4 regions of the Flavobacterium sp. 120 genome follow, and region 4 is predicted to be linked to each of the others. Evidence: riboswitches for the same ligand, from Rfam matches in the RefSeq annotation. Region 4 holds a riboswitch; each other region holds the start of a gene.

Region 1 (8,021 bases), 360 kb from region 4:
AATTAAGTATTTTTAGTAGAACATTTAATATTATTTTTTACATTTGCACCGTGTTAAAGGAATTGATGGTTGATTTAAACACAATCACATCTTTTATTGCGTTGAAATGACTGTTGTTATTTCATGTCTAGCTAAGCCCGGATGGCGGAATTGGTAGACGCGCTGGTCTCAAACACCTGTGGGAAACCGTGCCGGTTCGACTCCGGCTCCGGGTACTTAAAAAGTCTGTAATTACTTGTTTATCAAGTATTACAGGCTTTTTTTAATTGTATTTGCCCGACCATTGCCCGACAAAAGAGAAAGCACGCAAAATAAAGCCATTTTTCAATGTTTAAATTTCTTGTATATTATAGTTGCTGTGTTTTAAATTTTAGAATAAATGGATAGTATAGATACAAACACCTATTAATGTCTTTTTCCTGTTAAGATAGTTTTCATCTCCTTCAACTTATATAACGTTTTTCAATTATACAAAGTAGGTATTAAGTTATAATATTACTATCATAAAGAAGTGACAGTTTGTTATTCTGTAAATAACCTAGACAGGCATTGCTATTCATCAATATAAAAGCGAATAAAAATACCTTAACTGGCCTGTTTTACTATAATGTTACAAATCACTGATACAGGGTATAAAATCCCTCGACCAGTGAACAACATAAAATTTCAAAACAAATCGTAGAAAAACATTTTTCAACTAGGGGGGTGGTTGTTTTAAAAATCGTTTTCCTTTTCAACCACCTACCCCATACTTTATATACAGTCCTTAGCGCCCCTATTTTTATAAAAAAATAATGAAATAGGCCTCTATAGTCTAATCTTGCTATTTTAATTGTTTTGTACAAGCTAAAGTAGCTACTGCCAAAAGCATTCTTAGAAATTTCGCATCAATAAAGTTGGCACTTCTGTTCAATGAATAATTGTTATTGCATTATCTTCTTGCATTAGGTTCAAACATAAGTCCAATATATTTTAGACTAAGTATAAACGCAATTACCATCACTATGATATAAATATACCTAAAAGCTACAAACTTATCTTTTTCAGAATTACGCCTCCTTATAAACTCAAGACATAAAATCATAAAAAATAGCCCTGAAAGCAAATATGGAATATTGTCTGATATATTATTGATGTATCCATAACCAGTGGATTCCTTTTTATCAACGTATTCAAACAAAAGCATGGATAGAAATAGTGGAAATGCTAACTCAATGCTACCTGTGGCAAGTTTAGTAATCGTTGTTTTCATAGATAATTATAGTTTAATGTTTTTTATTTAAATCCTTGGGTCTATTGCTCCATCAATTTCCAGCATAATTGTTTCGTCTGGAAACACTATCACTGTTCTATTTTGTTGCATTTTATTAAGCAGATGTAACCCCAATTTTATAATTTCTTCTTTAAACACCTCAATTTCTAACGGGAATTTAGGGTAGTTAATAAACTCAAGTTTTAAATGCTTTTCGTCTTGACCACTTAGCACAATATTACATTCACTTACAGATGCACTTAAATATATATTTGCTTCATCAATTCTTTGTTTTTGATATTCTTGAAGTTCATTAATCAGATAATCTTTATTGTAATGTTCTTCACTATAACCGATTTCCAAACCAAGTGTTATAATTGCTGTAAAGGTTTTTATTGATTTTGTTATCATTATCATTCTTGGGTATATTTAAACATCTCTATTTTATCGAATGTAAGATTTTGCACTGTAGCAATTGTTCTTGTTGAAAAAGCTCCCGAAAAAAAATAGGTAATTATGGCATATTCTTGATTGATATTTAATCGTTCGTAATTAATAGCTGGATAATACTCATACTGTTTTTTATTGGGTTTTTGAAGTTTCAAAAAAGTACTAACACCAGCTATACTTTGGTCGTATAAGTCTCGTTCTTCATAAACAGTATTGACTTCTTTAAGAGCATCAAAACTCAAATTATAAAACACAATATCAAAATCTAAATAAATTTTAAAGAGGTTGTCTTTAGCTTTATTAGATTGCAAATCGTGCGTTGCTACAAAATTAAATGGTGGTATTTTAAACATAATTTTTCCTTAGTTTAGGCTCATTGTTTCAGCACCTTCGCGTGTGGTCGCAGGTTGCTACTACTCAATTGTAGTTCTTAATGATTTTTCAAATATATAAATTTTAAAATAAATAATAATTAGAGCTGAACAAAAATTCATAATATCATTAAAAGTGGGTATAGTAAAATCCTACAAAATATCGTTTATTTACACAGGTGCAATCAAAACGAATTAAACAGAATGGAAGTGGTATAAAATAAGCAGACCGTTTACGGTTTTCTTCAATTTCATTCCATTGCTTTTTAGTATGTTTGTATGCAATCCAATATATTTAGTTTATTATACTTCAAAGCGTAAAAGGATGAACAAAAAATTATTTTCCGAAGCAGATATTAAAGAGAAGTTTATAACACCTGCAATAATTAATGCGGGTTGGGATGAACACACTCAAATTATTAGAGAGTATTCAATTACTGCTGGGCGTATTTGGGTAAAAGGTAAAATGACTGCAAGAGGAAAGAAACTTTTTGCTGATTACGTGCTTTATATTTCTGGAATTCCGGTTGCAATTATTGAAGCAAAAGAAAATAACCTTTCTATAAAGTCAGGAATTCAACAAGCGTTGAAGTATTCTAATTTAATGGATATTCCTTTTGTATTTAGTAGTAATGGTGATGGTTTTCATTTTCATGACAAAACAATTACGGATGGGGATATAGAACAGACTTTTCCTTTAAATGAATTTCCTTCACCTGATGTCCTTTGGGGAAAATATAAAAAATACAAGGGGATTGTAACAGAAACCGAAGAAAAAATAATTTTGCAAGATTACTTTGCAGATAGTGATAGAAAACCAAGATACTACCAACAAATAGCAATTAACAGGACTGTTGAAGCCGTTGCAAAAGGGCAACCTCGAATTTTATTAGTTATGGCAACAGGAACAGGTAAAACCTATACTGCTTTCCAAATTGCCTATCGATTATTCAAAAGTAAAAGCAAACGTAAAATTCTCTTTTTGGCAGATAGAACTTCATTAGTTGACCAAACATTAAGAGGTGATTTTCGTCATTTTAAAGATGCCATGACGGTGGTAAAAAAGAAAGTTATAAATGTTGATGGTAAAGATCTTTTGGTTTCTAACAATAAACGTGGTATTGATAATGCCGATAAAGCATTTGATATATTCTTAGGACTCTACCAAGGATTGAGTAATTCTAATCCAGAAATCCCTGATGCTTTCAAAGATTTTTCACCTGATTATTTTGATTTAATTATTGTAGATGAGTGCCATAGAGGGAGTGTAAAAGAAGATAGCAAATGGCGCCAAATTTTAGAATATTTTAATTCAGCTACGCATATTGGTTTAACTGCTACACCAAAAGAAACAAAACAGGTGTCGAATATCCATTACTTTGGTGATCCTATTTACACCTATTCTTTAAAACAAGGAATAGATGACGGTTTCTTAGCACCTTATAAAGTAGTTAAAGTAACATTAGATATTGATGCTGAAGGTTGGCAACCACCTCAAGGATTTACTGATAAAGAGGGTAATATTGTTGAGCACAGAATATACAACACAAAAGATTTCGATAGATATATTGTAGTTGAAAACAGAAGAAAATTAGTTGCTAATAAAATAACTGAATTTCTTAAACTGAACAATCGTTTTGATAAAACCATTGTGTTTTGTGTCGATATTGAACACGCTGAAGGAATGAGAGCAGCTTTGGCTAATGCCAATGCAGATTTGGTTAAGGAAGACAATAAATATGTAATGCAAATTACAGGCGATAATGAAGAAGGAAAACGGGAGTTAGATAATTTCATAAATCCAAGTGAAAAATATCCAGTAATCGCAGTTACTTCAAAGTTAATGACAACTGGTGTTGATGCTCAAACCTGCAAATTAATTGTCTTAGATAGCAATATTGGCTCTTCAACAGAATTCAAACAAATTATAGGTCGTGGGACACGTATTAATGAAGAATACGGTAAAACCTACTTTACCATTATGGATTTTAGAAATGTAACTCATCATTTTGCTGACCCTGACTTTGATGGTGATCCAGTTTCTATTATTGAAATAGAGGGTGACGGACCTATTGATATCCCGGAACCAGATGGGCCAGTGACAATTGACGACCCAGATTTTCCGGAGCCTGAGTATCCCGAGCCGACCGATGCTGAAGGGGTTGAAGAACCAAAACCAAAGTATATAAAAAAAATAATTCAAGGAGTTGAAGTAAAAATCATAAACGAAAGAATACAATATTTAGGTGTTGATGGCAGAATTATTACAGAAAGTATAATTGATTACACCAAGAAAAGTATTGGAAAGCAATATGAAACCTTAGATGATTTTCTTCAAGCTTGGAACAGTACGGATAAAAAGAAAGTCATTATTGAGGAGTTAGAAAGTAAAGGGATTTATTTTGATGCGTTACGAGAAGAAGTAGGTATGCAATTTGATCCATTCGATTTAATTTGTCATATTGCTTTTGAAATGCCAGCTTTATCAAGAAAAGATAGGGTAGACAATGTGAAAAAGCGAAACTATTTTACTAAATATTCCACAAAAGCTCAAGAAGTTTTGTCTAATTTATTAGAAAAATACGCCGATGATGGATTGTTAACGATTGAAAGTATGGAGGTTTTAAAACTCAAACCAATCAATGAATTAGGAACGCCAGTTGAATTGATTGAAGCCTTTGGTGGGAAACCACAATACGAATTAGCAATAAAAGAATTAGAACTAGAAATATATAAAGAAGCTTAAATTTTATGTCACATTTTACACTATGCGAATATTCTCCTGAAAAAAGTAATACTGCATTAGGAAAAATAAATTTCCTAAAAAAGAATTGTACTAGTTTTAATAATCCCTCCATTAAGCCTTTTTTAGTTGTTTTTGAAAATGGATTAGGAAAAATAAAAGGAGATTATATTAATGAGATGAAAAAGATTTACAAATTAGAAGAGGAATTTTATTTCCTAGTTCCTGTCTCTACTTGCGATTACTTTGTAAATAAAATTAAGCAATGGATTTCAAATGAATTTGCTAATGCAGTTGATATTAGTAGTTGTTTTACAGAAAATCAGCCAATAGATATGGCAAGACTTGGCACTAATGCAGAAGAAAGTTTAACAAGAAGTTTAGTTATTTCAAATGATTTAATTAACAATACAATTAATAAATTATTTATTGCCGACGATGTTTACAGTACAGGAACTTCAATAAGAGTTTATAAAAATAAAATTCAGGAACTATTCAATAATGAAATTGAATTTAGTTATGGAACATTAATAAAAACACAATAATGGCAAATGTAGGTGCGGTAATAAGCAGTATTAGAAACATAATGAGACAAGACAGAGGGATCTCTGGCGATGCACAACGATTAGAACAACTTGGATGGATGCTGTTCTTGAAAATTATGGGAGATAAAGACCAAGAATTAGAAATAATAAAAGAAAACTATGTTTCAGTTATCCCTTCAAAATTTCAATGGAGTAGTTGGGCTACTAATTCCGAAGGGATTACTGGTGATGAATTATTAGAATTTATTGATAGCAATTCAGAAGATAATAAAGGACTATTTGCTTCACTAAAAAACCTGACAAGCAGTACAAATCCGGAACGGGCTGCTATTGTTAAAGAAGTTTTTGATGGTTCTAACAACTATATGAAATCGGGTTATGAATTACGAAAAGTAATCAATAAACTCAACGAAATAAATTTCAATAATTCAGAAGATAAACACATTTTTGGAAACATTTACGAAAGTATTCTTCAAGAATTGCGTGATGCGGGCAACAAAGGAGAATACTACACTCCTAGAGCTGTAACGCAGTTAATGACCCAAATGACCAATCCTAAACTGGGCGAAAAAGTGTTAGACCCAGCAGCAGGAACAGGAGGATTTTTATCGGCAGCTATTGACCACGTTCGTGAAAACTATGTAAAAACGGTTGATGACGAACACATATTACAAAAAAGTATTTCGGGTTGGGAATTAAAACCAGTAGCCTATGTATTGGGGCTAACCAACTTGATATTACACGAAATGGAAGTCCCAGATTATCATTATATTGATAGTTTAAAAAAAGAATACAACAGTATTGGCAAAAAGGACCGTGTAGATGTAATCTTGGCAAATCCTCCTTTTGGTGCAAGTATTGCCGACGGGGTTGAAACTAACTTTCCAGCTTCTTACCGTTGTAAAGAAAGTGCTGATTTGTTTGTAATTCTTATGATACAATTACTAAAAGTCAATGGTCGTGCGGCTATCGTTTTACCTGATGGCTCTATTACTGGGGAAGGAATTAAAGCGCGTATTCGTGAAAAATTATTAACAGATTGTAATCTTCATACGATTATTCGTTTGCCTCAAAGCACGTTCTTTCCAGCAACGGTTGGTACTAATTTATTATTTTTCGAAAAAGGGACACCAACTAAAGATATTTGGTATTACAGACACGAATTACCAGTTGGCCAAAAAAGTTATTCTAAAAAGAAACCCATCCAGTTTGAAGAGTTCAATCCAATTATGCAATGGTGGAATGACAGAAAAGAAAGCGAGGTCTCTTGGAAAATAAATATAAAGAATTTGAACAATTGGGATTTGGATATTAAAAACCCTAATAAAGTTGTTGAAGTAATTGAGTACAACAGATCGGATGTGATTGATAAAATGACCAAAAGCCAAGATAGAATTAATCAGTTATTAAAAGAGTTAAGTCTATGATTTTATCATTCAAATTTATCCCTCTTACTTTTTTGAATGATGAAGACGAAATAAAAAAACAAATTCGTAATACCATCATTCTAAAGTACTTTTTTCAGAGAAATTCCGAGATTGTTCATTTGGCAGACTTAATTACGGGTACACAATATGGTTACAACGCTTCCGCATTAGTACAAGGAAGAAATAAGTTTTTAAGAATTAGCGACATTACCGATGGTAAAGTAAACTGGAAAACAGTGCCTTATTGCAATTGTAGCGATGAAAAAACCTACTTGTTGTTTCCAAATGATATTTTAATTGCTAGAACCGGTGGAACAACTGGAAAGAGCTTCTTAATTTCAGAACCTCCTTCTTTATCTATTTATGCGGGCTACCTCATTAGAATAAGAGCTAACGAAGAAACAAACCCAAACTATTTAAATCTTTTTTTGAACAGTTATGTGTATTGGTCCCAAATAGTATCACTCAATGAAGATAATTTTAGACCGAGCGTAAATGCTGAAAAACTAAAAAAATTAATATTACCTAAATGCGACCAAAACGCTCAAAAGGATGCTGTTCATATCTCAAATGGTAAATTGATTAGCGGTTATGATGATTTGTACAAATTGATCGAGGAGACTTTAGTAAAATATGACAAATTAAAGGAAATTCAAGTTGAAAAAAGAAATCAACTTAATTTACAAAAAATGCTTACACAATCTATTCTGACAGAAGGAGCAAAAGGTGAATTATCAAAAAACTGGCGCAGTGAAAATAAAAATATTGAATCAGCTTCAAAATTATTAGCCAAAATTAAAAAAGATAAAGCACAACTAATTAAAGAAAAAAAAATAAAAAAGGAAAAGGATTTACTACCTATTAAATCGAATGAAGTTCCATTTGATATACCTGAAAGTTGGGTATGGTGTAGACTTGGAGATATTTTTTCCTCTACTTCTGGAGGAACACCAAATCGTTCAAATTCTCAATATTGGGGAGGAAAAATATCTTGGTATAAATCAGGAGAATTAAACGATAGTTATTTAGAAGTAAAATCTCAAGAAACTATTACTGAAATTGGATTAAAAGAATCTTCAGCGACATTATTTCCTAAAGGAACTCTATTAATTGCTATGTATGGAGCTACAGCAGGAAAACTATCAATTTTAGGAAATGAGTCTACTACAAATCAAGCTATTTGTGGTTTATTTGAAAATAAACTCGTTAATACTGAATTTGCTTTTTATTTTC
Region 2 (8,021 bases), 1.2 Mb from region 4:
AAAAATTCAATTCTTAAATTTTAAAGAATCGCTTTGTCCATTTGTCCCAAAACGAAATATAAATAGCCACCAATGTGAAAATTAGTAAAAATAAATGGTACCAAGCATTACTAATTAAGTCAAAGAAATCTAATTTTCCATTAGCGTAGCTCAATATAAGCAATACTTGAGCGCCATACGGTAAAACTCCTTGAATTATACACGAAAAAATATCCAGAATTGCAGCCGTTTTTCTAGGATTCAATTCATATTCATCATTAATTTCTTTGGCAATAGGTCCTGTAATTACAATAGAAACCGTGTTGTTCGCTATTGCTAAATTAGCAAAACCCACTAAAGCACCAATTCCCGCTTGAGCTGATTTTTTACTTTTAATTCTTTTTTTAATTTGAACTAATAAATACGTTATTCCACCCGCTTTATCTACCATAGCTGCTAAACCTCCAGTAAGCATTGATAATAAGAAAATATCAGTCATACTGGTAAAGCCTTCATATATCTTTTGAGTGAACTCCATTAACGTAAACGAACCACTAAAATAACCTATGATTCCTGCCAATAAAGTTCCAATAAGTAATGTTGAAAATACATTAACACCTACTACCGCCAATACTATTACTAATATATAAGGTACAATTGCAATCCAGGAAAAATCATTTTTTGCAATGGCAACAGTCACAATATCCGAGTTTAAATCAAGATAAAAGAAAACCATAATAGTCAAAATTGCAGCAGGAAAGGCAATAAATAAGTTAATCTTGAACTTGTCCTTTAGATCACATCCCAATGACTGCGTTGCTGCGATGGTAGTATCAGAAATCATCGAAAGATTATCTCCTAACATAGAGCCACCTAATAAAGCGCCTGAAATTAAAGGTAATGAAGCACCGCTTTTATCAGCTAATGCGACAGCTATCGGGCCAATAGCTACAATTGCACCCACTGATGTTCCTGTAGCAGTTGATAAAAAAGAAGCAATCAAGAAAATTCCTAAAGGAAAATAAGCAACATCAATAGTATTTATTCCAAGATTCACGACAGCATCAACTCCACCCATCGCTTTACTTACTACTGCGAAGGCTCCTGCTAGCAAATAAATTAAACACATGGTCATGATTTTACTTTCACCACATCCTGCAATCAATGTAGCAACTTTTTCATCAGTAGTGGATTTGAAAAGTAAAAAGGCTGCTATGATACCAACTACAACTGCCACTGGCGATGGAAAAGCATAAAAATCATTCAGAACAATTCCTGCTCCTAAAAAAGTAAAAATAAAAACCAATAAAGGAATCAAGGCAAAGGCATTTCCTTTTTCTTTTGAAAATAAAGTCATAAAAAAAATTTAAAATTAAAAATTATGACGAAAAACAAAGCTAAATATGGGAATGTAAACAACATTTTTTCCAAAGGATTTGGCTTATCGTTTTAGCACCTTGCTTGTTGTTGCAGGTTGCTATCCTATTGAAGGATTCGTGATAACGGGTGCAAAAGTAATTAATTATTTATGAAATTAGCCTAATTTTATTCCAAAAAAAGATAATTCAAAAAAAAGCGCCACATAAAAATGTAGCGCGATTATAATTAAGATGTTGAAAGGCAGACTTTAAATAATTAAAAAGCTACATTCCATTTTGGCAGTCTTCCATTTTCGTCAAGGAAGTTTTGTAAAACTTGTCCTTCTACAAATGTTGGAATCACTTTAGTTTTATCGTTGAATGTCTCATACCAAACCACTTCTAGTGTACTGATGTCTTCAATTTTCATTTGTGCAGGCCAAGAATATTTTCTTCCAGTTTTAGCAAATTGGTGTCCTTCAACAATTTTGTCTTTTAAACCACCATTTTTAATTTTCAAAGTTCCGTTATTTTGAACAGTTCCAGTAGAACCAACCATAATTAACTCTTTTTCATCTCCTACTGAATACACTAAAAATACTCCAGATCCTTCTGATGCATTGCAAACTTCTGCTAAACTATCTTCTGTAGTAAATGAAAACTGATTGCTAACTTTGAATTTTTTTAACTCTTTGTACATATTATTTTATTTTTATTTGAACTGGCTTCGACAAAAAAATACCCCACAAAATCGTGAGGCCCATTAGAAACCATTCGTTTATGTTTGTTCTTATTAGGATTACATCTTAAAAACAGATGCATTTAATAAAGTGCAAAGATATTTCTTTAATTCAATTTATAATAAAAAAGCCCCACAAATTGTGAGGCTTTTAAAATATTTAATTAGAGTTTAGATTAACCTAAAACTTCTTTTACTTTTTTACCAATTTCAGCTGGAGAATCTACCACGTGAATTCCACATTCTCTCATGATTTGTTTTTTAGCTTCAGCAGTATCGTCAGATCCACCAACGATAGCACCTGCATGTCCCATTGTACGTCCTGGAGGAGCAGTAACTCCTGCAATGAAACCTACAACTGGCTTACGGTTACCATCCGCTTTGATCCAATGAGCAGCATCAGCTTCTAATTGTCCACCTATTTCACCTATCATTACGATACATTCTGTTTCTGGGTCATTCATCAATAATTCAACTGCTTCTTTTGTAGTTGTTCCAATGATTGGGTCTCCACCAATACCAATTGCAGTAGTGATTCCTAATCCTTGTTTTACTACTTGGTCAGCTGCTTCGTAGGTTAATGTTCCAGATTTAGAAACAATACCAACAGTTCCTTTTTTGAAAACAAAACCTGGCATAATACCAACTTTTGCTTCACCCGGAGTGATAATTCCAGGGCAGTTTGGACCGATTAATCTTGCGTTTCTTTCTTTAACATAACCATTTGCTTTTATCATGTCAGCAACAGGAATTCCTTCAGTAATTGCAATAATTACTTTAATTCCAGCATCTGCAGCTTCCATAATTGCATCTGCAGCAAAAGCCGGCGGTACAAAAATGATAGTTGTATCAGCTCCTGCTTGTTCTACAGCATCTTTTACAGTATTGAAAACTGGTCTGTCTAAGTGAGTAGTTCCCCCTTTTCCTGGAGTTACACCACCAACAACGTTAGTACCGTACTCAATCATTTGAGAAGCATGGAAAGTTCCTTCGCTTCCTGTAAAACCTTGAACAATTATTTTGGAATCTTTATTAACTAAAACACTCATGATATATTTTTTATGTAGTTTTTAAAATTGTTATGCAAAAGTATAAAATAGTAATCAGTAATCAGTATTCAGTATTCAGTTTTTTGACACTAAATTATGATAATTGACTCATTTGATACCCTCGAAATAGTTTATTGTCTTTTATTTGCCAAATAACCATAAAATGCGCCAATAACATTTCTTCTCTAGGATTCTCAATCGTTTTCACAAAATGAGAATAACGCACCGAAATGGTATCATTTTCACTTACAATATGGCTAATTCTAACCTTTGAACGAACGTAGGCTTTACTCAAATCATTAGACAGACTCAATAAAGAATTATAATCCAATTGAACCAATCCCTTACTGCTGTTCCATTCAACGATAACTTCAGGATGCAAAAAATCTTTTATGACTTCGCTGTCAATTAGCGCATCTGATTTGTAAAATTTCTGAACGATTTCTTTAGCAGACATATTACTTTAGTTTATTAAGAATTTCTGGTATCTTCTTGATATTAGCCAGTTGTTTCAATTTTTCTCTTGATTCTTCTATTGGTGTACCAAAATAGGACTTTCCTCCTTCTACTGATTTTGTAACTCCGGTTTGACCAAGAATAACTGCCTTCGCTCCTATTGTTATTCCGCTTGTGGTTCCTACTTGTCCCCAAATAGTAACTTCGTCTTCAATAATGACACAACCCGCAATTCCAGTTTGTGAAGCAATTAAACATTTTTTTCCAATAACGGTATCATGGCCAACATGTACTTGATTATCAATTTTTGTGCCTTCGCCAATAGTAGTATCGCCAGTAACACCTTTGTCAATAGTACAAAGCGCTCCTATTCCCACATTATCTTTGATAACTACTCTTCCACCGGAAAGTAATTGATCATATCCTTCAGGACGTTTTTTATAATAAAACGCATCAGCACCAAGAACAGTTCCTGCATGAATCATTACATTATCGCCTATTACGGTATAATCATAAATGGAAACATTAGAATGAATCAAACAATTCTTTCCAATAACCACATGATTTCCAATAAACGTATTAGGCTGTATTACAGTTCCTTCTCCTATTGAAGCTGAAGCAGCTATTGAAACATTCGAAAACTGAAAAGGCTTGAAATAGTTTGTTAATTTATTAAAATCCCTAAAAGGATCTTCAGAAATCAACAATGCTTTTCCATCTGGACAAGCTACATTTTTATTGATTAAAACAACAGTCGCTGCAGAGTTTAATGCCTTGTCATAATACTTAGGATGATCCACAAAAACAATATCTCCAGATTCAACAACATGTATTTCATTCATTCCTGTCACTGGAAAATCCTTATCACCAACATATTCACAGCCGATGATACTTGCAATTGCTTCTAAAGTGTAAACTTTTTGGAATTTCATTTATTTAGTATTCAGTGTTCAGCAATCAGTGTCCAGTAAATCTGATTACTGAACACTGATTACTGTAAACTATTCTTTAACTCGTTCCATGTAAGAACCTGATGCAGTATCAATTTTAATTTTATCTCCTTCATTAATAAACAAAGGGACATTTACAGATGCACCAGTTTCAACAGTTGCTGATTTTGTTGCATTTGTAGCAGTATTTCCTTTAATTCCTGGCTCAGCGTATGTTACTTCAAGAATAACTGAAGCTGGCATATCTACTGAAAGCGGTAAATCAGTCTCAGTATTGATGCTTACCATTACATTTTCTCCTTCTTTCAATAAATCAGGTGAGTCTAAAATGTTTTTGTTTAAAGTAATTTGTTCGAAAGTCTCTGTATTCATAAAATGAAATTGATCACCTTCTGGGTACAAAAACTGAAATTTATGGTTTTCTACTCTAACTTCTTCAATTTTATGACCCGCAGAAAAAGTGTTGTCCAAAACTTTCCCGTTAGTTAAACTTCTAAGTTTAGTTCTGACAAAAGCAGGACCTTTTCCTGGTTTTACGTGAAGAAATTCAATGATTTTGTAAATATCGTTGTTGTATTTAATACACAATCCGTTTTTAATATCTGATGTAGATGCCATTATTTTTTTATTTTTATTACTATTTTTATTTTTTGGTAACTAAAAACTACTTTTTTTAGTAGTTTCCAGAATATCCTTTCATTACTCCTCTTGATGAATTTCGAATAAAATCAATGATTTCATCTCTTTCCGGTGTCGCTTCCATCTCAGCTTCAATAATACCCAAAGCTTGAGTTGTATTGTAATTTTTTTGGTATAGAATTCTATAAATATCTTGAATTTCTCTGATTTTTTCAGTTGTAAAACCGCGTCTTCTCAATCCAACAGAGTTAATTCCAACATACGACAATGGTTCTTTTGCCGCTTTTGTATAAGGAGGAACATCTTTTCTTACCAAAGATCCACCTGATATCATGGCATGATCACCAATTTGAATAAATTGATGTATTGCTGCCAATCCACCGATAACCGCAAATTTACCTACAGTAACGTGACCTGCCAAAGCTACTCCATTTACAATAATTGCATTATCGCCAATATGACAATCATGAGCAATGTGCGCAGTTGCCATTACCAAACAATTATTACCTAAAGTAGTTTGTCCGGATGCAATTGTTCCTCTATTGATAGTTACACATTCTCTGATGGTACAATTGTCTCCAATTATTGCTAAAGAATCTTCTCCACCAAATTTTAAATCCTGTGGAACCGCCGAAATAACTGCACCAGGGAATATATTACAATTTTTTCCAATTCTTGCGCCTTCCATTATGGTAACATTCGAACCAATCCAAGTTCCATCCCCAATAACTACATTATTGTGAATGGTTGTAAATGGTTCAATGACAACATTTTTAGCGATTTTGGCGCCTGGATGAACATAGGCTAGTGGTTGATTCATATTCTTTGTTTAATCGTTTAACTGTTTAATCGATTAACCGAATACACGATTAACCAAATCAACAAAAAAATTACTGTTTCTTAGCAATTTGTGCCATTAATTCTGCTTCAGCAACTAGTTTTCCATTTGCGTAAGCGTTTGCTTGCATGTGACAAATCCCTCTTCTGATAGGTGTAATTAAATCACACTTAAAAATTAAGGTATCACCAGGCAATACTTTATGTTTGAATTTAACATTATCTATTTTCATAAAATAAGTCAAATAATTTTCAGGATCCGGAACAGTGCTTAAAACTAGAATTCCACCCGTTTGTGCCATTGCTTCAACAATTAAAACACCCGGCATTACTGGAGCTTCAGGAAAATGTCCTACAAAGAAATTCTCATTCATCGTAACATTTTTCATCCCCACAACATGGGTTTCAGACATTTCAATGATTCTGTCAATCAATAAAAACGGTGGTCTATGAGGTAAAACAGCCATAATTTTATGAATGTCCATCAAAGGTTCTTGATGTAAATCATAAACAGGAACATAATTTCTTTGTTCGATTTTTATGATTTTTGCCATTTTTTTGGCAAACTGTGTATTTACAAAATGTCCTGGTTTATTAGCAATTACTTTCCCTTGAATTCTTGTTCCAATTAAAGCCAAATCACCTACTACATCAAGTAATTTGTGTCTTGCCGCTTCATTTGGATAATGCAAAGTAAGATTGTCTAAAATTCCATTTGGTTTAACTGTAATTTCGTCTTTTCCAAAAGCAACTTTTAAATTTTCCATTGTAGCTGCTGATATTTCTTTATCTACGTATACAATAGCATTATTTAAATCGCCACCTTTTATCAAACCATTTTCTAACAATGATTCTAATTCATGTAAAAAACTGAAGGTTCTAGACTCCGATATTTCCGTTTTAAAATCTGTGATGCTTTTCATTGTAGCATTTTGAGTACCAAGTATTTTAGTGCCAAAATCCACCATTGCAGTAACTGAATAATGATCGTTTGGCATTACCAATATTTCACTACCAGAAGCTTCATCTGTAAAAGAAATTACTTCTTTTACTACGTATACATTTCTTTTAGCGTTTTGTTCTTCAATTTCTGCTTTTTCAAGCGCTTCAACAAAATATTTTGAAGAACCATCCATAATAGGAAGTTCAGAAGCATTCAATTCGATGATTACATTATCTAAATCGCAACCAATTAGTGCTGCTAAAACATGTTCAGGTGTCTGAATTTTTACGCCTAATTTTTCTAAATTGGTTCCTCTTTGCGTGTTTACAACATAATTAGCATCTGCTTCAATAATAGGTTGTCCTTCCAGATCTACTCGAACAAAAGTAAAACCATTATTTACTGGAGCAGGTTTAAAAGTCATTTTTACTTCTTTTCCTGTGTGTAATCCAACTCCAGTTAGCGAAATTTCTGTTTTGATGGTCTTCTGTTTAACCATTGTTTCCATTTTTTTGGTTTAATATTTGTTTTTTTAATTCTTCTATTTCTGCAACAATTTTAGGCAAATTCTTAAAATGAACATATGATTTACTAAAATCATTGTATCCAAATGTAGGGCTTCCTTGCAAGATTTCATCATCTTTTATATTACGTCCCACACCTGATTGCGCTTGGATTCGAACATTATTACCAATAGTTAAATGTCCAGAGATTCCAACTTGTCCGCCAATCATCCCACTTTTTCCAATTTTTGTAGAACCAGCAACTCCTGTTTGAGCAGCAATTACGGTGTTTTCACCAATTTCTACATTATGGGCAATCTGAATTTGATTGTCAAGCTTTACTCCTTTTCTAATAATTGTTGACCCCATTGTAGCTCTATCTATTGTAGTACATGAGCCTATATCTACATTATCTTCAATAATTACATTTCCTATCTGCGGAATCTTAGTGTAGGTTCCGTCTGGATTAGGTGCAAAACCAAAACCATCAGCGCCTATTATAGCACCGGAATGAATGGTACAATTATTCCCAATTACAGTCTCCGAATATATTTTTGCGCCAGCGAAC
Region 3 (8,021 bases), 1.6 Mb from region 4:
ACGATGAATTTAAAACTAAAGCATCTCGGAATTATATTGGTTTTAATGTGTTTTTCTTGCTCTTCGGTTTCAAAGAAGCCAAAAGCAAGTAATATCACTTCTGCTTTTATAATTGACAAACCCATAACCAGCAGTAGTCATGCGGCAACATTGGTTGAGTTGAAGCCAAACCAACTTATGGCAGCATGGTTTGGCGGTAAATATGAAGGCGCTAAAGATGTAGGGATTTATGCAGCAGTTTACAATGGAAAAGTTTGGTCTGCCCCTTATAATCTTATTAAACCCTTAGTTACTCAAGGAGACACGTTGCCTTGCTGGAATCCGGTATTGTTCAAAAGTAAAAGCCAGCGTTTGTATTTGTTTTACAAGGTTGGGAAAAATCCCAGAGAATGGTTTGGAGCCATGACAGTATCAAAAGATAATGGAACTACTTGGAGCACTCCCAAATACTTGCCTAAAGGAATCCTTGGTCCCATAAAAAACAAACCTATTGAGGTAACTCCGGGTGTGATTTTGTGCGGGAGCAGCACTGAAAGTATCGATAATAAGGAATGGCGCGTACATGTAGAAATGTACACGGAAGCAACTGATAGCTGGGAGAAGATTGCCGTTGAAAATGAAAAGGGATTTGATATCATTCAGCCCACATTTCTTGTTCATTCTGCGAATACTATTCAAATGTTATCCAGAAGTAAGCATAATAAAGTCATCAGTAGTTGGTCTGCTGATAAAGGCAAACAATGGAATCACACTGACAGCCTGAATGTGGTCAACTCAAACTCAGGAATTGATGCAATATCTTTATCCAAAAAATCTTTTTTATTGGTCAATAATCCATTGCCGCAAGGCAAAGACTGGTTCAATGGCCGTAATGTTCTGGATGTAGAACACTCTAATGATGGAGTGCATTGGGAAAAGCTTTTGGATCTTGAAAATCAAAGCGAAGGAGAATTTAGTTATCCGGCTATCATTCAGACTTTAGACGGGAAAATTCATGTTTTATATACTTACAATCGAAAATACATTAAGCATGTGGCTTTTAGTGTATAATTAATTGAGAATTTCTAAGACATTTATAGTAGCAATTAAAAAAATGCTTTTTTAGATTCATTGCGCAGAATGTGAAATTGGCTTAAACTTTTATGTTTAGTTTTTGTAGTTTTATAATTTAAGAAGACATTGATGCCTGTCATGGGAATTCATTTTTAATACACAAAAAATATGAAAAGAGTTTGGTTGTTTATTGGGTTGAGTTTATTGGTTTTTTTACCTGTTTTTTCGCAACAGACAAAATTATTTTCTATGCTGCCTGCTGAAAAAACGGGAATTACTTTCAATAATCGGCTTCCGGAATCTCCTCAGCTTAATATTATTACTTACGAATATTTTTATAATGGTGGCGGAGTGGCATCTGGGGATTTTAATAATGACGGATTGATCGATTTGTATTTTACTTCAAATCTTCAACCTAATAAACTGTATCTTAATAAAGGAAACCTAGCTTTTGAAGATATCACAAAAAAATCAGGTACAGAAGGGCGTCGAGGATGGAAAACTGGGGTAAGTGTTGTCGACATAAATGGTGATGGTTGGCTGGATATTTATGTTTGTTATTCCGGAGATATTGAACCAGAAAAAAGAAGAAACCAGTTGTTCATTAATAATGGGCCTTCCTCATCGGGCGAAATTACATTCAAAGATAAAGCGGTGGAAATGGGAGTTGCCGATGAAGGATACTCTACACAATCGGCTTTTTTTGATTATGATAATGACGGAGACTTGGATCTTTTTGTGTTGAATCATAATATCAAAGCACTTCGTAATTTTGATGCTTCTTTTGTAAAAAAAATGGTAGATCCTGATGCGGGAGACCGTCTTTATCGCAATGATGACAACCATTTTACCGATGTTACCGTGCAAGCGGGTATTATTTCTAATCCTCTTGGATATGGTTTATCAGTTATTGTGAGCGATTTAAATAATGATGGTTGGGCAGATTTATATGTTTCTAATGATTATGTCGAAGAAGATTATCTCTATACCAATAACGGAGACGGAACTTTTACAGATAATTTACAAGAGCAAATAGGGCATATTTCTAATTTTTCTATGGGAGCCGATATTGCGGATATTAACAATGATGGCTGGCCTGATATTTATACGCTTGATATGCTTCCTGCCGATAACAAAAGACAAAAATTATTGTATGCCCCAGATAATTATGAACTCTATAATAATACTTTAAATAACGGATTTTACCATCAGTTGATGCGCAATATGTTGCAGGTAAATAACGGCAACGATACCTTTAGTGAAACCGGACAGTTAAGCGGAATCTCTAATACGGATTGGAGTTGGTCTGCCTTATTTGCTGATTTTAACAATGATGGTAACAAAGATTTATTTGTTTCCAATGGGTATGCAAGAGACATGATTAATCGCGATTTTGTCAAATTCTATGCTAGTGAACGATTGAAGCATTTGCGTGGCGAAACCGAAGACAAGATGTTCACAATGTTGCAGGGTATTCCTTCGACACCACTTCATAATTATATTTTTGAAAACAAAGGAAATCTTCAGTTTAAGGATTCTTCAATGGATTGGGGACTCGAAGATGAAAACTTTTCGCATGGATCTGTTTATACTGATTTGGATAATGACGGCGATCTTGATTTGGTAATCAACCGAATGAATCAGGTTGCGGCTGTCTATAAGAATAATGCCGTTGAGATGGGGAATGGAGGCAATTATATCAATCTGGAATTACAAATGCCAGGACAAAATAAAAATGCTTTGGGAGCTAAAGTAAAAGTATTTACTCCTAAAGGTATCGTTACTCTGGAAAATTATCCCGTTCATGGTTTTCAAAGTTCCATGCAGCAACCCATGCATTTTGGTTTGCCTTCAGCAACGATTGATTCGATTGCAGTGTATTGGCCTGATGGGAAAATGGAGATAATAAAAAAGAATCTTACGGTTAATAAATCGATTAAAGTGCTGTACGAAAAAGCCAATGTTGGTTCAATTGCTCCAGAGGCTAGTAAAAAAACCGTTTTTTCTTCGGCTACGACTGCGATTCCGTTTCGACATGTAGAAGAAGAAACGAATGATTTCAAGGTACAACCTTTAATGACCAATATGCTTTCTTACAGCGGACCACATATTGCAAAAGCGGATGTGAACAAAGATGGATTGGAAGATATTTTCATTGGTGGCTCCAGAGGGCAAGCAGGTCAACTTTTGCTGCAGCAAGCCAATGGTGATTTTGTTCCTTCTGTCCAAAAAGCATTCGAGCAGGACCTTGCTTCTGAAGATGTTGATGCGTTGTTTTTTGATGCGGATAATGATGCCGATACGGATTTGTATGTAGTCAGTGGCGGATATGCTTTTGACGAAAATGATGCTGCCTTACAAGACCGACTTTATATCAATACCAATGGGGTTTTTGAAAAAAGTTTGGATGCATTACCAATAGAAACTAAAAGTGGATCATGTGTTAAAGCTGCCGATGTGAATGGAGACGGAAATATTGACTTATTTATAGGAAGTCGTGTGATTCCGGGGAAATATCCTGAAACTCCGGAGAGTATGTTGCTCATCAATAACGGGAAAGGAATTTTTACCAATCGTACCGCTACATTAGCTCCTGCATTGCAACAAATAGGAATGGTTACTGATGCTTTGTGGATGGATATTAACAAAGACGGTCAACCGGAATTGATTGTTTGTGGCGAATGGATGAAAGTGAGTTGTTTCGAAAATAAAAAAGGAATACTTACAGATGCCACTTCAAAATATTTTCCAGATTCCTTGGAAGGTTGGTGGAACCGATTGGCTGCCGCTGATTTAGATAATGACGGAGATCTTGATTTGGTTGCTGCCAATTGGGGAACAAATAGCCAAATTCAAGTCAGTGCGAAAGAACCTGTAACGCTTTGCTATGGCGATTTTGATAAAAATGGTTCCATAGATCCTTTTGTTTCCTGTTACGTTCAGGGAAAATCATATCCTATGGCCAGCAGAGATGAATTAACAGACCAAATTGTTAGTTTGAGACAACGATTCCCTAACTACGAATCGTATTCAGAAGTGACTATTAATGAAATTTTATCCCCAGATCAAATGCAGTCAGCAAAGCATTTAAAAGCGAGTACGTTTGAAACGGTTTGGTTCGAAAATAAAAATGGTGTCTTTATTAAACATATTTTGCCTGTTCAGGCCAATTATGCTCCTGTATACGCCATTGGAATTGAAGATTACAATAATGATGGTAAAGCAGATATTTTATTGGGTGGTAATATAGAGAAAACAAGAATAAAAATAGGCAAGATAGACGCTAATTATGGTGTTTTATTGACTGGAGACGGAAAAGGAAATTTCAATTATAATCCACAGTTAAGTTCAGGTTTGAATGTTAACGGATGCGTAAAGGATATTATTTCTTTACCCTATAAAGGTAAAAAAAGAGTTCTTTTTTCTGTAAATAACCAGCGTCCTGCGGTATATAATTATTAATACAAATCCCTATGAGAAAAATCTATATCGTTCTATTTGTCATTTTTACAGGGAGTATATTATATTCCCAAAATTCAGCGCAATTCACTTCAAAAGACTATGTTTCTTCTTTAAAAAAAGTAACCGATTTGATGGTCAATGATGTTGCGTCACCGGTAGCAGCAGCAAGGTATTATGCTTATGTTACTCTTGCTTCAAATGAAGTGACGTCATTGTTTCAAGTACCTGCAAATTCTTTTTCTAAATCGCTCCGACACTATCAAAAACTGCAAGTTTCAGATACGCTAATTGCCAAAAGTAATGCTTCTTTTGCCACCATATTTACCGTTTTTAAAATGGCGGAAAAATTGTTGCCATCGGGTTCTAAGTTCGCTATCGATGCCGATTCTTTAACGCATTTGGCCATAAAAAAAGGAATTCCTAAAGCTCAGGTCGAAAATACCTCTAAGTTGGTTCAAATTGCAGTCAATCAAATGATGCAGTATGTAAAAGCTGATGGTTTCATTAAGCTCAGCAGTTATAAAAAATACACTCCTTTAGTCGGAGATGGTCATTGGCAACCTACAGCTCCCGGATACATGCAGGCTTTGGAGCCACAATGGTATCGAGTGAGAACCTTTTTACTAGATTCGTCACAGCAATTTAAGCCAAAAGCACCCGCTGCTTTTGATATTAACAAGACGTCTTCTTTTTACAAACAAATGTTTGAGGTTTATACCATTGTAAACCAGTTGACAAAAAAAGAAAAAGCAATTGCCAGTTTTTGGGATTGTAACCCTTTTACTTTACAGCAGATTGGGCATGTTGAATTTGGTTTGAAAAAGATTTCTCCCGGAGGACACTGGATAGGAATTACCGGTATTGCTTGTTTAAAAAAGGAAACCACTTTACAACAAACTGTTTTTATTCATACAGCGGTTGCTTTAACGTTGTCTGATGCATTTATTTCTTGTTGGGATGAAAAGTATAGAAGTAATAGAATAAGGCCCGAAACAGCAATCAATAAATGGATTGATATTCGATGGCGATCATTATTGCAAACGCCTCCTTTTCCCGAATATACTTCTGGGCACAGCGTAATCTCAACTGCTGCCGCTACAATACTCACTCAAATTTTAGGTGATAATTTTTCTTTTACAGACAAAACTGAGATTGAATTTGGTTTACCTGAACGAAAATTCAAATCCTTTTTGCAAGCATCACAAGAAGCTGCCATTTCCAGATTATATGGAGGAATTCATTACAGGGATGCTATTGAAAACGGCGTTTTACAGGGAGAACAAATAGGGAACTACATTGGTCAAAAAATATTAAAATCCAATGATGGGAGTTTTACCTTTAAAAATTAATTAGTATACTATTTATATCCTTTGTCAAAATCAAATTATAGATTAGATTTCATTTTGGCTTGATGGATATAGTAGGGATTTTATAAAGCATAAAAAAACGCAACACCTTTATTTATTGGGTATTGCGTTATTTTTTTATTTAAATTTGTGACCTCTACGGGACAAATTTCTATAAATTTTATGGAAGATTTAAAGAAATTGGCTTACTACATTTAGTAGCTGTCTTTCATTGGCTTTATGAATTTGGTTTGGATGTCCTGTTGGGGATTGATGGAAAAATTATAAAAACTAAATTGGTATATGGCAGTAAATTAATTTTTAGAGAAAATACGAAACTTGAAATTTTTGAATACATCGAAATTTGTACAATAAAAAAAGAAGGAATTCGGCTTTGAACAATAAACAATTGAAGAATTTAATAAACTAACTAATTACAAAAAAAATGATTGAATTATTTATTAATTTGTTCTTTTTAATGATAAGAATGAATTTTCTTCATAAAATCAACATTACTTAAATTTCTTTACAATTAATAAGTTTTTGTTATACAGTTAATTATGGATAATTTTATTTTGTAAATAAATAATTTTAAAAAATAATTTTAAATTCTACTAATTATATAGAATTAATATATATATATTTGTCGGGTAGAAAATTTCTACATGACTTATCCAGAAAGACTGAGGGAGTAGGCCCTGTGATGTCTTAGCAACCTGTTGCCAAATAAGGTGCTAAATCCTTCCGCTTCGGTGGACAGATAAGAAAGATTTCATAAAATCTGAATAAGCTCATTAGTATTAAAATCTTTTATAATTAAAAATGAAAACTGAGCTAGAATTACATGTCAATTCCGAACAAATTAAAATGCCCTCAAAAGAAAAACATTCCAAAGTTTTCCGAATGCAAAGTCGTTAGTCTTTTTTAAACCAATTCCTGTTTATCAGCATTATTGATAGGCCATTTCGACATCGGCCCGGGAATATTTATGTCCAATTTTTTAAAACCAAACTCAATGAAAAAAATCTTACTTGTATTAATTTTTATGTTCAGTATACTTCCTGGAATACTGAGCGCACAGGAACGAACGATCAGCGGTACCGTCACAGGTTCTGATAACGGCGAGCCTTTACCGGGAGCTACAATTATTGCTGCAGAAAGCGGAAAATCTGTAGTTACAGATGTTAATGGAAAATTTTCATTATCCATTACAAAACAAGACAAGTTAGTGTCTGTCAATTATATTGGATACGAAACGCTCGAAAAAAATGCAGGTTCGTCTTTTAATGATATTAAACTGGTTCCTTCCAATACTACTTTAAAAGAAGTACTTGTCGTAGGTTATGGTACGCAAAGTAAAAAAGAATTTACCGGTGCCGCTACAAGAGTAACATCTAAAACAATTAAGGATATTCCTGTGCAGAGTTTTCAGCAGGCGTTAATTGGTAAGGCCTCAGGAGTGAATGTTTCTACTCCGAGCGGAGTTTTAAATGATACTCCGGTAATTAGAATTCGCGGGGTAAATTCCATTTCATTAAGTACAGCTCCTTTAGTGGTTATTGACGGAATTCCGGTTAATTCCGGAGATGTATCCACAACAAGTGCTGTTGCAAATAATCCGCTTGCAGATATCAATCCTTCAGATATTGAATCGATTGATATTTTAAAAGATGCCGCTTCAACTTCTATTTACGGTTCGCGTGCTGCGGGAGGAGTTATTTTGGTCACGACTAAAAAAGGAAAAGCAGGAAAAGCAAAAGTAACCTACGACACTTGGGTTGGAATTACAAGAGCTACCAGACTGCCTAATCTACTAAACAGTACACAATTTGAAACTATAAAAAATGAAGCTGTTTTAAACAGTAAAATATTAAGCGGGAACGAAAATAATACTGCTGTAGCATCGGCACTTTTCTTTCCGTCTTTTAAAGCTGATGGTTCAAGAGTGGACACCAATTGGCAGGATCAGGTATATCGTGATGCTGTTTCTCAAAATCATAATATTAGTGTTTCAGGAGGAACAGACAAAACAAGATATTTTTTCTCAACCAATTATTCCAAACAGGAAGGAATTACAAAAGACAATAATTTCGAAAGAAAAGGAGCAAGATTCAACATTGATCACGATGTAAACAGCTGGTTAAAATTAGGCGGTAATCT
Region 4 (8,021 bases):
ATTGAATTTAGAGACAAATTAGTTGCTGAATTAGGATTGGAATTAATCGTTCGTAATGTTCAGGATGCTATTGACGAAGGTAAAGTGGTGGAAGAATCTGGAAAATATTCCAGCAGAAACAGTTTGCAAACGACTACACTTTTGGATGCAATCGAAGAATTTAAATTTGATGCTTGTATTGGTGGTGCGCGTCGTGATGAAGAAAAAGCTAGAGCTAAAGAACGTATTTTCTCTGTTCGTGATGATTTTGGTCAATGGGATGAGAAAAACCAACGTCCGGAATTGTTTGATATTTTGAACGGAAAAATTGAAAATGGTCAAAACGTTCGTGTTTTCCCAATTTCGAACTGGACTGAACTAGATGTGTGGAGTTATATTGAGCAAGAGCAAATCGAAATTCCATCGATTTACTTTTCACATAAACGTAAAGTATTCTTGAGAGATGGTATGATTTGGTCACATTCTCCATTTGTATACCAAGAAGAAGATGAAGAAATTGAAGAAAGAATTGTTCGTTTTAGAACTGTTGGAGACATGAGTTGTACGGCAGCTGTTGATTCTTACGCAGCAACAATTCAAGAAGTAGTAGGCGAAATCAGATCTTCAACTATTTCAGAAAGAGGAGCCAGAATTGATGACAAACGTTCTGAAGCCGCGATGGAAAAAAGAAAACAACAAGGATACTTTTAGAAAACAATTATAAGGTATGAATTATAAATTATGAATTGTTCCGAGACATTTAAAATTTATAATTCAACATTTAAAATAAAAAAATCAAATTTAGAAGTTTACATAAGGTGTTTTGAAAACCTTAAACTTTTAAACTTCAAACAAAAAACAAGGAATGGAAGTTTTAAAAATAGCAACAGCAGGAAGTGTAGATGACGGAAAGAGTACCTTAATCGGGAGATTATTATACGATACAAAATCGTTGACTACAGATAAGATTGAAGCAATAGAAAAAAGCAGCAAACAAAAAGGATATGATTATCTTGATTTTTCATTAGCTACTGATGGTTTGGTTGCTGAGAGAGAACAAGGAATCACGATTGATGTAGCTCATATTTATTTTTCGACAGCTAAGAAAAGTTACATTATTGCCGATACTCCGGGTCACGTAGAATATACTCGTAACATGGTTACGGGAGCTTCAACTTCGCAAGTTTCTATCATTTTGATTGATGCTCGTAAAGGAGTTATTGAGCAAACGTACAGACACTTTTTTATCAATAATTTATTGAGAGTAAAAGAAGTGATTGTTGCGGTAAACAAAATGGATTTGGTTGATTATTCGGAAGAAGTATACAACAAAATCAAAGCTGATTTTCAGGCATTGAACAGCAAAAGTTCATTCAAAGAGCAAAACGTAAGTTACATTCCGTTGAGTGCTATTAACGGAGGAAACGTTGCGGATAAATCAGAGAACATGCCTTGGTACACAGGACAAACGGTTTTGGAACATTTAGAAGCTTTAGAGCCAGAAGATATTTTTGAAACAGGAAAAGCACGTTTCCCAGTTCAAACGGTTATCAGACCAAAAACGGAAGAGTATCATGATTTTAGAGGATATGCCGGAAAATTATACGGGAACAATATTAAAGTGGGTGATGCGGTAACGGTTCTTCCTTCTTTGACAGAATCTAAAGTGACTAATATTCACTTTTTCGATCAGCAATTTGATGAAGCGACAGCAGGTTCTTCGATTACTTTAGAATTGGAAAATGATATCAATGTTACAAGAGGAGACATGATTGTAAAATCGGATGAGTTGCCTAAAATCGAAAAAGATATCAATACAACGATTTGTTGGATGGACAGCAAAAAGTTAGTTCCAGGAACAAAATATTTGGTACAACACAATACCAACAGAGTTTTGGCAAAAATTGAAAGCGTGAAAAACGTAATCGCTACAGATTATTCTGGAGTTACACCAGCGACTCAATTGGCTATAAATGAAATAGGCGAAGTAAATATTAAATTAAGCAAAGCTTTGTATTTTGATGCCTATAATGACAACAAATCAAACGGCGCTTTTATTTTAATTGATGCTGCAACCAACACAACTGCTGGAGTTGGATTTATAAACTAAATCTAACTTTTGCCAAAAACAACACACAGATGGAAAGTTTTAGAACCGAAATAGAAAATCCGATTGTCCAAAAAGACATTATCGATTTAGAAAGAAAAATTGCTTTATTCCGTGACGGAAAAATTGATGACGAACGTTTCCGTAGCCTTCGCTTGGCGAGAGGAGTTTATGGTCAGCGTCAGGAAGGTGTACAAATGATTCGTATCAAATTGCCTTTTGGTAAAGTGACCAGCGAACAATTGTTGCGAATTACTAAAGTTTCTGATGAATATTCAACCGGACGTTTGCACATTACAACGCGTCAGGATATCCAGATTCACTATGTAAGTTTGGACAGAACGCCACAACTTTGGGCAGAATTAGAGAAAGATGATGTTACACTTCGTGAAGCTTGTGGAAACACCGTGAGAAATATTACGGCTAGTGAAACGGCAGGAATCGATGGAGAAGAACCTTTTGATGTGTCGCCTTATGCGCATGCGTTGTTTCAGTTTTTCTTGAGAAACCCGGTTTGTCAAGAGATGGGACGTAAATTCAAAATGTCATTTTCGTCTTCAGATAAAGATACAGGATTAAGTTATTTGCATGATTTAGGATTTATTCCAAAAATTGTAAACGGCGAAAGAGGCTTCAAAGTAATGTTAGGTGGAGGATTAGGTTCTCAACCAAGTCATGCCGAATTGCTTTCTGAATTTATTCCGGTAAACCAAATTATTCCAACAACTGAAGGCGTTTTGAGAATTTTTGACCGCTATGGCGAAAGAGCAAAACGTTTAAAAGCACGTATGAAATTCCTAATCAAAGATTTGGGAAGAGACGAGTTTTTACGATTGGTGGAAGAAGAGAAAAAAGCCTTGTCTTACCAAACAGTTGAAATCGATACAACTGCTTTTGATGGTGCAATTCCAGCTCCTTTATTGGAAGTTCCAAAAGTAGTAATCGAAGACACAGCAGCTTTCGAAGCTTGGAAAAAATCAAATGTAATCGCGCAAAAACAAGCGGGTTATGTAGCGATTGGAATCAAAGTTTTATTGGGGGATTTTTATACCGATAAAGCAAGATTATTAGCAGATTTGATTAAAAATTATGCGGCTAATGAGTTGCGTTTTACGTTGAGACAAGACATTTTAATTCGAAACGTAAAAGAAGAAAATTTGCCTTTTTTCTACCAAGAATTAGCCAAATTAGATTTTGTGGCTTTGGGTTACAATACCATTTCAGATATTACGGCTTGTCCGGGAACAGATACGTGTAATTTAGGAATTGCAAGCAGTACCGGAATCGCAGTAGAATTAGAAAGAGTTTTAGAAACTGAATATCCACAATACAGCAACAATCAAGAAATCACGATTAAAATCAGTGGTTGTATGAATGCTTGTGGACAACACAATATGGCCGAAATTGGTTTCCAGGGAATGTCTATCAATTCAGGAAAATTAGTGGCGCCAGCTCTTCAAGTTTTATTAGGCGGAGGAAATTTAGGAAACGGAAACGGAAGATTTTCGGATAAAGTAATCAAAATTCCAAGTAGAAGAGGACCTGATGCGTTGCGTTTCATCTTAAATGATTTTGAAGCGAACGGAAACGGACAATCATTCTTGAATTATTATGATACAAAAGGCGAAAAATATTTCTACGAATTTTTGAAACCATTAGCCGATTTGACTAATCTTACCGAAGCTGATTTTGTAGATTGGGGTAATGCTGATAACTACGTGAAAGCAGTTGGAGTAGGAGAATGTGCTGGTGTAGTAATTGATTTAGTAGCTACTTTAATATTAGAAGCCAAAGACAAAATGACTTTCGCACAAGAAGCTTTTGATGAAGGAAAATGGGCTGATGCAATTTATTTAGCATACGCAGGATTTGTAAATGGAGCTAAAGCATTATTGCTTGCTGAAAACCAAAAAACAAATCACCATGCAGGAATTATCGATTTGTTTGACACCGTTTTTATCGAAAGCAATAAAATTGAGTTGAATTCAACGTTCAAAGATTTAGTATACCAAATCAGAGCGAATGAGCCTTCTGCGGAATTTGCGCAAAAATACATTCAAGAAGGAGTTGCCTTTTTTGAAAACATAGAAAAATACAGAGCAAAAGATTTAGCTAATGCATAATACAATACAACCAAAAATAACTTTAGTAGGCGCTGGTCCTGGCGATCCGGATTTGCTTACTCTGAAAGGAGTAAAAGCACTTGCTGAAGCGAATGTGGTTTTGTATGATGCGCTGGCCAATGATGAAATAATGATTCATGCGCCAAAAAGTGCCATCAAAATATTTGTGGGTAAACGAAAAGGTTGCCATGAATATACGCAAGACCAAATCAATCAGTTGATTGTTGATAATGCGCTTACGTACGGAAATGTCGTTAGATTAAAAGGTGGAGATCCATTTATTTTTGGACGTGGAAGCGAAGAAATAGAATTCGCAGAAAGTTTTGGAATCCCTACATTTGTAGTGCCCGGAATTTCATCTTCGATTGCAGTTCCCGCTTACCAAGGAATTTCTTTGACAAAAAGAGGTGTTTCAGAAAGTTTTTGGGTAATTACTGGTACAACTTCTGATAGGAATTTGTCTAATGATGTTGCATTAGCAGCGCAATCGTCAGCAACAGTTGTTATTTTGATGGGAATGAGCAAATTATCACATATTGTTTCTTTGTTCCAAAAAGAATCCAAAGGAGAAACTCCCGTTGCAATTATTCAAAATGGAACTACTCCACAAGAAAAAATTGGAGTTGGAACGATTGACACAATTCAAGTAGTTGTAGCTGAGAATAAATTAAGTTCGCCAGCAATAATTGTCATTGGCGAAGTGGTTAAAGAAAGTAATAAGTTGAAAGGATTTTACGAAGAATTTCTATCAAACGAAATACGATTATAATGGAAAGAAATGAATTATATCCTGTTTTTTTAAAACTACAAAACCTGAACGTGTTGATTGTAGGTGGAGGAAACGTGGGTTTAGAAAAATTATCTTTCATGTTGAAATCAAGTCCGAATGCGAATGTTGAGGTAGTTGCACCAAGGTTTTTGCCGGAACTGGAAGAATTGGTCGAAAGACATCCTTCGGTGAAATTGACTAAAGCCAAGTTCAAGAAAAAAATATTGAAAAAACGCCACATGGTAATTGCTTGTACCGATGATTTAAAAGTCAATAAACGAGTATTTGATTTGTCTCGAAAAAGATATTTGATTTGCAACATTGCTGATACACCAGATTTGTGTGATTATTATTTGGGCGGAATTGTAACCAAAGGAAATGTAAAAATCGCTATTTCAACTAATGGAAAATCACCGACAACTGCCAAAAGATTACGGGAGTTTTTCGAAGAAATAATTCCAGACGATATTAATAAAATGGTCGAAAACCTGAATGAATATCGCAAGACACTAAAAGGAAATTTCGAAGAAAAAGTACAAAAGATGAACGAAATCACCGAAGCATTAAAAAATAAAGAATAAAAACAGCACAAAATAGCGAATGATATTTATCATTGAAAGTAGTAAAAATCAATCGTTAATTTGCAATTAAATAGTTTAGCACAATTACATTACATAAAGAATAAAAAAATGATTAAAACAGACATACTTATAATAGGAGCCGGACCTACGGGTTTATTTGCAGTTTTTGAAGCAGGATTGTTAAAACTGAAATGTCATATTTTAGATGCTTTGCCACAAGCAGGCGGACAATTATCTGAATTATATCCAAAAAAACCTATTTATGATATTCCAGGTTTTCCGGAAGTATTAGCCGGAGATTTAGTAGATAATTTAATGGAACAAATCAAGCAATTCGAACCAGGATTCACACTGGGAGAACGTGCAGAAACCATTGAAAAACAAGAAGACGGAAGTTTTATTGTGACTTCAAATAAAGGAAAAAAATTCCATGCCCCTGTGGTAGCAATTGCAGGTGGTTTAGGAAGTTTTGAACCAAGAAAACCATTGATTGAAGACATCGAATTTTACGAGGATAAAGGAATTAAATACTTTATCAAAAATCCGGAAAAATTCAGAGACAAAAGAGTAGTAATAGCCGGAGGAGGAGATTCTGCTTTGGACTGGAGTATTTTCTTGTCGAATGTTGCTTCTGAGGTAACTTTGATTCACCGTAGAAACGAATTCAGAGGGGCTTTAGATTCTGTAGAAAAAGTACAGGAATTGAAGAACTCAGGGAAAATAAAAATGATTACGCCTGCAGAAGTAGTTGGTTTAAACGGAGCGGAACATTTAGAGTCAATTGATATTGAGGAAAATGGCGCACATAGAACCATTGCGACGGATTATTTTATTCCACTTTTTGGATTAACACCAAAATTAGGTCCTATCGGAGACTGGGGATTGGACATTGAAAAAAATGCCATCAAAGTAAATAATGCTTTGGATTACCAAACGAACATTCCAGGGATTTTTGCCATTGGTGACGTAAATACCTATCCGGGAAAACTGAAATTGATTCTTTGTGGTTTCCACGAAGCCACATTAATGTGTCAGGCAGCCTACCAAATCATCAATCCAGGTAAGAAATATGTATTGAAATACACTACAGTTTCTGGTGTTGACGGATTTGACGGAACCCGTAAAGAAGCTCCAAAAGCCGTGGTGAAAGCCATAGTTTAACAACATAATACAAACTAGTTAAAAAATATAGCGCTAATACTTGCAAGTATTAGCGCTATGTCTTTACTTTGCACTGTTCATATATTTATTGAAAGTTATCACGAAAGGCGGAGGGAAAGACCCAATGAAACCTTAGCAACCCTTTATCTTTAAAGAAGGTGCTACATTCTACTTTATACAGAACCAGTTTCAGTATTTAAGATAGATAACACACGAATACTCACTTAGTATTTCTCAAACCCTTTCTTGACAACATATCGATATTTAGCTTACTGAATTTATTTCAGTATCAGGAGCGAACAATTGGCGTTTTTTTGTTAATACCGTTCCCGCTTTTCGTTGCAATCTTTCTCACCCTGAAACAAGTTCAGGACGAGAAAGGATTTTCACTGCAAACGTAGTTCATCGAACTCCTATGAAAATAGTAATTAAGTGAGGTAATCGGGGCTAAAGAGCTAATATATTGAACTTTTGGAATTAATAATAAGCGCTTAATACTATAATGTTTTGCGAGAATAAAACAAAAGATGTCAACAATTCAAGAAGCTATTAAAAAAAACATACTCATACTCGATGGAGCTATGGGAACCATGTTGCAACGCTACAATTTTTCCGAAGAAGATTTTCGAGGAGAACGTTTCAAAGATTTTCCACATTCCTTAAAAGGGAACAACGATTTATTGTCATTAACGCAACCACAAGCGATTCGTGCCGTTCACGCAGCTTATTTTGAAGCAGGAGCGGATATTGTTGAAACCAATACTTTTTCTGGAACTACTATCGGAATGGCCGATTATCATCTGGAAGATTTGGTATACGAACTCAACTATGAATCAGCAAGAATTGCCCGTGAAGTAGCCGATGAATTCATAGCCAAAAATCCGGATAAACCTCGTTTTGTAGCCGGTTCAATAGGACCAACAAACAGAACGGCCAGCATGTCACCAGATGTAAATGATCCTGGATATAGAGCTGTAACGTTCGATGATTTACGTATTGCTTACAAACAACAAGTAGAAGCGTTGATTGATGGAGGAAGTGATTTGCTTTTGGTAGAAACTATTTTCGACACTTTAAATGCAAAAGCAGCACTTTTCGCTATTGAAGAAGTCAAAGACGAACGCAATATCGATATTCCAATCATGGTTTCAGGAACGATTACGGATGCATCAGGGAGAACACTTTCGGGTCAAACCGTAGAAGCTTTTTTGGTTTCGGTTTCGCACATTCCATTATTGAGCGTAGGTTTCAATTGTGCTTTGGGAGCTGATTTACTGAAACCATATCTACAGACTTTGGCG

What was found. A riboswitch is a leader RNA that binds a small molecule or an ion and turns the genes downstream of it on or off. The one in region 4 is predicted to bind S-adenosylmethionine.
Region 1: linked by a shared signal. The riboswitch ahead of C8C87_RS00090 (hypothetical protein) and the one ahead of C8C87_RS01540 (homocysteine S-methyltransferase family protein) in region 4 are both predicted to bind S-adenosylmethionine.
Region 2: linked by a shared signal. The riboswitch ahead of C8C87_RS06840 (Na+/H+ antiporter NhaC family protein) and the one ahead of C8C87_RS01540 (homocysteine S-methyltransferase family protein) in region 4 are both predicted to bind S-adenosylmethionine.
Region 3: linked by a shared signal. The riboswitch ahead of C8C87_RS08330 (SusC/RagA family TonB-linked outer membrane protein) and the one ahead of C8C87_RS01540 (homocysteine S-methyltransferase family protein) in region 4 are both predicted to bind S-adenosylmethionine.

The regions. Positions count from the first base shown of each region.
Region 1 covers NZ_RBKZ01000001.1:10,755-18,775, forward strand. The annotation lists tRNA gene C8C87_RS00075 (tRNA-Leu) at 136-215, shown strand; gene C8C87_RS00080 (hypothetical protein) at 932-1,252, opposite strand; gene C8C87_RS00085 (hypothetical protein) at 1,280-1,669, opposite strand; gene C8C87_RS00090 (hypothetical protein) at 1,666-2,055, opposite strand; SAM-I-IV-variant riboswitch at 2,047-2,144, opposite strand; gene hsdR (EcoAI/FtnUII family type I restriction enzme subunit R) at 2,399-4,819, shown strand; gene C8C87_RS00100 (hypothetical protein) at 4,825-5,361, shown strand; gene C8C87_RS00105 (N-6 DNA methylase) at 5,361-6,788, shown strand; gene C8C87_RS00110 (restriction endonuclease subunit S) at 6,785-8,021, shown strand, end outside.
Region 2 covers NZ_RBKZ01000001.1:1,592,583-1,600,603, forward strand. The annotation lists gene C8C87_RS06840 (Na+/H+ antiporter NhaC family protein) at 14-1,336, opposite strand; SAM-I-IV-variant riboswitch at 1,391-1,487, opposite strand; gene C8C87_RS06845 (hypothetical protein) at 1,615-2,037, opposite strand; gene sucD (succinate--CoA ligase subunit alpha) at 2,253-3,125, opposite strand; gene C8C87_RS06855 (hypothetical protein) at 3,220-3,582, opposite strand; gene C8C87_RS06860 (UDP-3-O-(3-hydroxymyristoyl)glucosamine N-acyltransferase) at 3,584-4,513, opposite strand; gene efp (elongation factor P) at 4,583-5,149, opposite strand; gene lpxA (acyl-ACP--UDP-N-acetylglucosamine O-acyltransferase) at 5,205-5,990, opposite strand; gene C8C87_RS06875 (bifunctional UDP-3-O-[3-hydroxymyristoyl] N-acetylglucosamine deacetylase/3-hydroxyacyl-ACP dehydratase) at 6,061-7,449, opposite strand; gene lpxD (UDP-3-O-(3-hydroxymyristoyl)glucosamine N-acyltransferase) at 7,442-8,021, opposite strand, start outside.
Region 3 covers NZ_RBKZ01000001.1:1,929,622-1,937,642, reverse strand. The annotation lists gene C8C87_RS08345 (exo-alpha-sialidase) at 4-1,050, shown strand; gene C8C87_RS08340 (VCBS repeat-containing protein) at 1,222-4,515, shown strand; gene C8C87_RS08335 (vanadium-dependent haloperoxidase) at 4,527-5,864, shown strand; SAM riboswitch class I at 6,529-6,628, shown strand; gene C8C87_RS08330 (SusC/RagA family TonB-linked outer membrane protein) at 6,877-8,021, shown strand, end outside.
Region 4 covers NZ_RBKZ01000001.1:375,271-383,291, forward strand. The annotation lists gene cysD (sulfate adenylyltransferase subunit CysD) at 1-690, shown strand, start outside; gene C8C87_RS01515 (sulfate adenylyltransferase subunit 1) at 845-2,089, shown strand; gene C8C87_RS01520 (HEPN domain-containing protein) at 2,119-4,209, shown strand; gene cobA (uroporphyrinogen-III C-methyltransferase) at 4,202-4,978, shown strand; gene C8C87_RS01530 (bifunctional precorrin-2 dehydrogenase/sirohydrochlorin ferrochelatase) at 4,978-5,559, shown strand; gene C8C87_RS01535 (NAD(P)/FAD-dependent oxidoreductase) at 5,668-6,720, shown strand; SAM riboswitch class I at 6,813-6,932, shown strand; gene C8C87_RS01540 (homocysteine S-methyltransferase family protein) at 7,248-8,021, shown strand, end outside.